Linked DNA regions of Sinorhizobium sp. BG8. The main gene of each other region encodes a partner of the protein of the gene in region 2 in a complex. Links are inferred from orthologs where the notes say so. Each region holds a gene or a part of one and is shown on either strand. Other genes may lie near its edges.

Region 1 (2,746 bases), 380 kb from region 2 along the record:
CGCGGTCCTCGAGATTGGCCATGGTTTCGGCGATAACCCTCCCGGCACCGGGATTGTGCCCGCCATCCACCCAGATTTCGGAGGTTCTCGGCGCGATCCCCGCAAGCTTGCCGTAGGTCAGCCGCTGAAGCCTCCCAGGCCAGTCGACCGACGTCAGTCCTTTTTCGAGGGCTGTTTCGGACACGACGAAACCGGCGGCCTTGACCGCGCGGATGGCCGCCGCCGCATTCGCATACTGATGCCGCCCGGGCAGGCGCGGCAGAGGAAGATCGTGCAAACCGTCTTCGTCCTGATAGATCAGGCGCCCGAACTCCTCATGCGCGAGGAAGTCCTGGCCATAGACCGAAAAGGGGCAGCCAAGCCGTTCGGCAGTGGCGATCAGCACGTCGCGCGCCGCATCGTGCTCCTGATGACCGATGACCACCGGCACGCCGCGTTTCATGATCCCCGCCTTTTCCGCAGCGATCAGCTCCACGCGATCGCCAAGATAGGCCTGGTGGTCGAGCGAGATCGGCATGATGACGGAAACGGCAGGGTTCGTGATCACGTTCGTCGCGTCGAAGCGACCGCCGAGGCCGACCTCGAGAACGGCCACATCCGCCGGATGCTCGGAAAACAGAAGGAAGGTGACCGCTGTCAAAATCTCGAAGACAGTGATCTTCTGACCGTCATTGGCGTCGGCAACGCGGCGAACCGCATCGGCAAGGACAGGATCGGCCACCAGTTCGCCGGGCAAGCCCTTGCGACCGAGACGATAGCGCTCATGCCAGTTCACGAGATGCGGCGAGGTGTGGACGTGGACCGCGAGACCGGATGCCTCGAGAATCGAGCGGCTGAAGGCGGAAACCGACCCTTTGCCATTCGTTCCCGCGACATGAATCACGGGAGGGAGGCGCGTCTGCGGATTGCCGAGGGTCTCCAGCAACCGCGAGATACGATTGAGCGACAGATCGAAGCCCTTGGGATGCAGAGCCAGGAGTTTCTCGATCTCCCGGCCCGCTTCGGTGGTCTCGGTCGTCATCGCCCGCCCGGTCGTTCAGATTCAGGCCTGCGCCGCAATCGGCGCAAGTACGGTGGCGGAGGCCGGCTTCGTCTTCTCGGTCGCGACGGACTTCTTCAGCAGTATCTTCAACAACCGCGCAAGCGTCGCCGGAATATCGTGCCGCTTGACGACCATGTCGACCATGCCGTGGGCGAGAAGGTACTCGGAGGTCTGGAAACCCTCGGGCAGCTTTTCGCGGATCGTCTGCTCAATGACGCGCTTGCCTGCGAAGCAGATTTCTGCGCCCGGTTCCGCAAGGTGGATATCTCCAAGCATCGCGTAGGATGCCGTCACACCGCCCGTCGTCGGATTGGTGAGGACAACGATGTAGGGCAGCCCTGCTTCCTTCAGCATTTCGACCGCAACTGTGGTGCGCGGGAGCTGCATCAGCGACAAAATACCTTCCTGCATGCGGGCACCGCCCGAGGCCGGAAACATCACCAAGGGGCACTTCTCGGCGATCGCGCGCTCGAACGCCTTGACGATCGCCTCGCCTGCAGCAATGCCGAGCGAGCCGCCCATGAAGCTGAATTCATGCACGACCGCGACGAGCTTCAGGCCCTGGACGCGACCGACACCGGCCACGATCGTATCTTCGAGCTCGGTCTTAAGGCGGCTATCCTTCAGGCGGTCGGTGTATTTCTTCGAGTCGCGGAATTTCAGCGGGTCCTGCGGCACCTTGGGCTGCTGCAGCGCCTCGTAGACGCCTTCGTCGAACAGGTCCTTCAGCCGTGCCTTCGCCGGCATCTTCATATGGTAGCCCGAGGCAGGGATAACCCACTTGTTTTCCTCAAGATCCCGATGGAAGACCATCTCACCCGTCTCAGGGCACTTGATCCAGAGATTTTCCGGAACCTCTCTACGGCCGAGCATCGAGTTGATTTTCGGCCGAACGTAATTGGTGATCCAGTTCACTTTGAAAACTCCTGAATTGGTTGTCCCCTAGATGGGGACCTCACTCGGCTGCCGCAAGTCGAGCGGTCCGTACACCGGCCGCAAGGCTGCGCACCAACGTCTCCACGCCGGCGACGGTGGCTCCCGAGGCTTCTCCCTCCGCCGTCAGGCTGGAGGCAATCTGGTTGACGATTGCAGTGCCGACCACGACACCGTCCGCGGATGCTCCGATGGCGCGCGCGTGTTCTGCAGTCTTGACGCCGAACCCGACGCAAACCGGCAGTCTCGTGTGACCCTTGATCCGCTGGACAGCCCCGAAACAACCGAAGGATCGGGCAAGGCAGAACCGGTGATGCCGTTCATCGAGACATAATAGACGAAACCCGACGTGTTCTTGAGAACAGCCGGAAGCCGCTTCTCGTCGGTTGTCGGTGTCGCCAGACGAATGAAGTTCACGCCCTTCGCAATCGCCGGGATGCAAAGCTCGTCATCCATTTCCGGAGGAAGATCCACAACGATCAGGCCATCGATACCGGCTTCCAGCGCATCATCAAGGAAGCGGTCGACGCCGTAAATATAGATCGGATTGTAGTATCCCATCAGAACGATGGGGGTGGAGTCGTCGAACTTGCGGAAGTCACGTGCCATCTGGATGGTCTTGGCGAGGGTCTGCCCGCCTTTGAGGGCGCGCTGGCCTGCAAGCTGGATGGCCGGACCATCCGCCATCGGATCCGAGAAGGGCATACCGAGTTCGATCACGTCGGAGCCTGCTTCCGGAAGTGCCTTCATGATCGCCAGCGAGCTTGCGTA
Region 2 (4,521 bases):
TCGCCGGGAACGACCGCCGCGGCTGCGCCCTCGGATGCCGCCTGCTGCTGCTGTGCACCGGCAACAGGATTAGGATTTGCCTCGGCCGGCTTCTTCTCGGCGATGGCGGAAGCTTCCTCGGCAGCCAGGCTGTGCGGCGCGGTGGCACTGCGGGCCTCGGCTTCGACGCTTGCTGCGGCATCGACCGGCGCGGGCCCGACCGCGGCAACGGCGTTATTCTCTGTGTCCTTGGACCACAACTTCCAGAAGGGTTTCTTTTCCGGCTGCTGGGGCTCTGCCTGGACGCCGGCGATCGTGGGGTTCTCGCCCGGAACCGGCACCCCGCCGGTGGCTTTCGCCGCCGCCTTGCCCTCGGCCACGTCGGACGCGAGATTGGCGAGTTCAGCCGCCTTGCGGTCCTCCTCCGCCTTCTGTGCCCGGTCGGCCATTTCGATCTTGCGCTGGGCGGCTTCCTCCGCCCTCTTCTTCTCCGCCTCGATCTCGCGAAGCGTCATCAGCTTGCCGGCATCGATGGAGTTGCCGGTCGGGGCGTAGGCGAGCTCGCGACCCTTGCGCTGCTCGGCGACGATCGCCTTGCGCTGGGCCTCGCTCGGCTCGAGCCAGACGGTGCCCTCGTACTTCTTCATCGCCTTCTGGTATTCCATGGCATAGGTCTTCTGATGAGAAGCCAGCGCCATCTGCAACGAGGCAGGGGTAGACATCGCCGGGCACTTGCCTCCAGAGGCGAAGGTGCCCTCGGTTGCCTGCTGGTTGAAGACGTACTTCTTGTCGCAGACATTGACCTCGGGCGGACGCTTGGTGACCTCGAAGTGGTCATAGCCCACTTTGAGCATCTTCCAGAATTCCATGTTCGGATTGTCGCGGTGACGCGCCATATTCTCCGCGGTCATGCGGAAGGGAAAGATCTGAAGCTGGATGTTCTGCTGGCCGCCCTTGAACGCATCGCGCGCGAAGGCGAAAATCTCGATCATCTGCTCGTCGGTCATCGAGTAGCAGCCCGACGACGAACAGGCGCCGTGGATCATTAGATTGCTGCCGAAGAAGCCGTTTGCACGGTCATAATTGTTCGGGAAACCCGTGTTGATCGCCAGGTAGTAGCTCGAATGCGGGTTCATCAGCGCCTTGGAGAGCGGATAGAAACCCTCCGGTGCCTGACGGTCGCCTTCCTTCTGCTTCGGACCCAGCTTTCCCGACCAGGCGCAGATCTTGTAGCTCTTGACCATCTGGAACCGGTCAAGGCGATTCGCCTTCCAGACCTCGAGGGTGCCTTCTTCCTTGAAGATGCGGACCATCACCGGTGCCGCGCGGTCGATGTTCATCGAGGCCATCTTCGAGACGATCTGTCCCGAAAGGGGATATTCGACCTTGTTGGAAACCGACTTCAGGTTGACCGACGCGGTATCCAGCGTGTCGTTTGTGCAGCCACCGGCAGCGACGGCCATCATGGAAACAGCGGCAAGAACTTTCAGGCGCATTACAAAAATCCGTGATGTGAACAGGCTTCCGCCGGCTCATCCGGCGTGTCGGGCAGGAAATTCTACCCTGCTTATACTTCACAAAGTATTACCGGCAAACCTTTCGCGGAGCTTCCGCCGACCGGTGCTACCGGTCAGACATCAGGAATATGGCCAACGTTTGGCCATACTCGCGCCTGGAGCGAAAACGGATCACGTGTTGCAAGTCAGTCCGTCAGAGCTGCCGGCCGATATTGAGGTAGCGCTGGCGGCGGTCACGACGCAACTGGTCGCCCGGCTTGGCCGAAAGATCCTTCAGAGCGCCAGCGATTACGTCGCCGGTGGCGGCGATCACGCTCTCCGGATCGCGGTGCGCACCACCGACGGGTTCCGGGATGATGCCGTCGATCACGCCGAAGGCTCTCAGATCCTCCGCGGTGATCTTCATGTTGCTCGCGGCTTCCTTGGCACGCGTCGAATCACGCCAAAGGATGGAGGCAGCCCCCTCCGGCGAGATGACGCTGTAGATTGCGTGTTCGAGCATGTAGACCCGGTCGCCGGTCGCAATCGCGATGGCACCACCCGAACCGCCCTCGCCGAGGACGACGGACACGATCGGCACGCGGACGTTGAGGCACATTTCGGTCGACCGGGCGATCGCCTCGGCCTGTCCTCGTTCCTCGGCACCGATGCCCGGATAGGCGCCGGCGGTGTCAATCAGCGTGACGACCGGCAACCCGAAACGGTCTGCCATCTCGAGAATGCGGATAGCCTTCCGGTAGCCTTCCGGGCGAGCACTGCCGAAGTTGTGCTTCAGTCGCGACTTGGTGTCGTTGCCCTTTTCCTGGCCGATGATGGCGACCGGCTGGCCGCGAAAACGCCCGAGCCCGGCCTGGATTGCCTCGTCGTCTGCAAACTTGCGGTCGCCCGAGAGCGGTGTGAACTCTTCGAAGAGCCCGGCTGCATAGTCCATGAAGTGCGGCCGCTGCGGATGCCGGGCGACCTGCGTCTTCTGCCATGGAGTGAGCTTCGAATAGATATCGACCATCGCCTCGCGGGCGCGGACCTCCAATCGGCCAACCTCATCCGACGTATCGATGCTCTGATCTTCCTCGGCGAGCTTCTTGAGCTCATGGATCTTGCCTTCGAGGTCGGAGATGGGTTTTTCGAAATCGAGGTAATTATGCATGAGTTGCGTTCCGATCAATTGCTCCAACTGGCCCAGACCTTGGGAGAATGTCCTTCGGCCAGGAAACGTTGGCGTCCTAATCCGGCTTTTTTCCCTGCTTGGCAAGGGGTGATGGTTTTGAACAAGTTCATGTAGGCGCTCTTCGAGCACATGCGTGTAGATTTGCGTTGTCGAAATGTCCGAATGGCCCAGCAGTTCCTGCACAGCACGCAAGTCCGCTCCGTTCTGGAGCAGATGGCTTGCGAAGGCATGGCGCAGCACGTGCGGCGAAAGACTTGCCGCACGGATGCCCGCCCGCGATGCGAGGCCCTTCAGCTCCCGGGCGAAAACCTGGCGCGGCAGATACCCTTCCTTTCCGTTCGAGGGGAACAGATAGGTACTCTGTTCGCGTTTTCCATCCGCCTCGCTTTCGGCGGCGAGCGACTCGCCATAGATTGCCAGGGCCGCGCTTGCCGCGCGCGACAACGGGACGAGCCGCTCCTTGTTGCCCTTGCCCTTGATCACCAGGAACCGGCCTTCCTGCGCAAGCACCGTCACGGGTAGAGACACGAGCTCGCTGACGCGCATGCCGGTCGCGTAGAGCGTTTCGATCAGCGCATGCATGCGCCGGCGCGCGAGCAGCCCCGGGCCAGGCTCGGCGGCCTCGCGCTCCGCCTGCCCGATCAATCGCGTCACATCCGCGATGCTGAGAGTCTTCGGCAGCGACCGGGCCTTGCGGGGCGCGTCGAGAATGCCTGTAGGATCGTCGCCCCGCATGCCCTCGCCATAAAGGAATTTGTAGAACTGGCGCAGCGCCGACAGGCTGCGCGCCTGCGACGACGCCTTGAAGCCCTGCCGCGCGAGATGGGAAAGATAGGCGCGCAGATCCTCAGACCCGGCTTCCGTCAGCCGTACGCCTCTTTCGCCGAGAAAGGAGCGAGCGTCGTCGAGGTCCCGCTCATAGGACTGCAGGGTGTTTTCCGCGGCCCCCCTCTCGGCACTCATCATCTCGAGGAAGGATTCGAGATGAACCGCGCTCAGGTCTCGCATTGGGCCCCCTATGGCTGCGGATTGATGCGCTCGGCGGGAATGCGGATGGTCACCTCGCGCTGACGGGGCTCGACAAACGTAACCAGCGCCACCATGGTTCCATAGATCGTTCCCGCGATGACGGCGCAGACAAACAGGAACCGGAAGAGGGTCGGCATTTCGCACTCCTTGTTGCCGGGATCTATAACACAAGGAGGAGGCGCCAGCGCAAGACATCGATCGGCAAGTGCGAGGGGTCTCCGCTTGAACGCTTGACGCTTCCCGTGCATTTGTCGATACGGATTTAGAACCACAACCGGAACCTGGGGCCAGGACCTCACCCATGACAGAGCTGATCGAACCGGTTTCCCCGACGCTGACCGAGCAGGCACGTGCCGCGCTGGGCAAGCGCAACCTCGTGCTGATCGGATTGATGGGTGCCGGAAAGTCGGCGATCGGCCGCCTGACGGCGCAGGCCCTCGGCGTTCCCTTCATCGACACCGACCATGAGATCGAGCGCGTTTCGCGCATGTCGATCTCCGATCTCTTCGCTGCCTACGGCGAAGAAGAGTTTCGCGCGCTTGAAACGCGCGTCATCAAGCGGCTCCTGAAAACCGGCCCCCGCGTGGTTTCGACCGGCGGCGGCGCCTACATCAACGACCGAACCCGAAAGCATATCAAGCGCGGCGGCCTGACCTTGTGGCTGAAGGCCGACCTCGATGTCCTCTGGGACCGCGTCAGCAAGCGCGACACGCGCCCGCTCCTGAAGACCGAAAACCCGAGGCAGACGCTCGAAAATCTCATGCACGCCCGCTACCCGATCTATGCCGAGGCGGACCTGGTGGTGCTCTCCCGTGACGTCCGCAAGGA

Evidence for each region.
Region 1: the proteins of F3Y30_RS01345 (region 2) and accD are in contact, whole or in part, in a solved structure (PDB 8UXZ), measured with the Escherichia coli proteins. The link is inferred for Sinorhizobium sp. BG8 from one-to-one orthologs.

What each region holds. Positions count from the first base shown.
Region 1 is NZ_CP044011.1:676,320-679,065, reverse strand. It holds accD (acetyl-CoA carboxylase, carboxyltransferase subunit beta), read right to left. Parts: upstream 1,958-2,746; coding sequence 1,043-1,957; downstream 1-1,042. Other genes in the region: F3Y30_RS03115 (folylpolyglutamate synthase/dihydrofolate synthase family protein), read right to left, coding at 1-1,021.
Region 2 is NZ_CP044011.1:300,170-304,690, forward strand. The notes cover bases 667-3,457. They hold F3Y30_RS01345 (acetyl-CoA carboxylase carboxyltransferase subunit alpha), read right to left. Parts: upstream 2,644-3,457; coding sequence 1,690-2,643; downstream 667-1,689. Other genes in these bases: F3Y30_RS26675 (murein L,D-transpeptidase family protein), read right to left, coding at 667-1,475. In the rest of the region: more of F3Y30_RS26675, read right to left, coding at 1-666; F3Y30_RS01355 (hypothetical protein), read right to left, coding at 3,681-3,830; F3Y30_RS01360 (shikimate kinase), read left to right, coding at 3,995-4,521. UniProt on the Escherichia coli protein: Component of the acetyl coenzyme A carboxylase (ACC) complex. First, biotin carboxylase catalyzes the carboxylation of biotin on its carrier protein (BCCP) and then the CO(2) group is transferred by the carboxyltransferase to acetyl-CoA to form malonyl-CoA.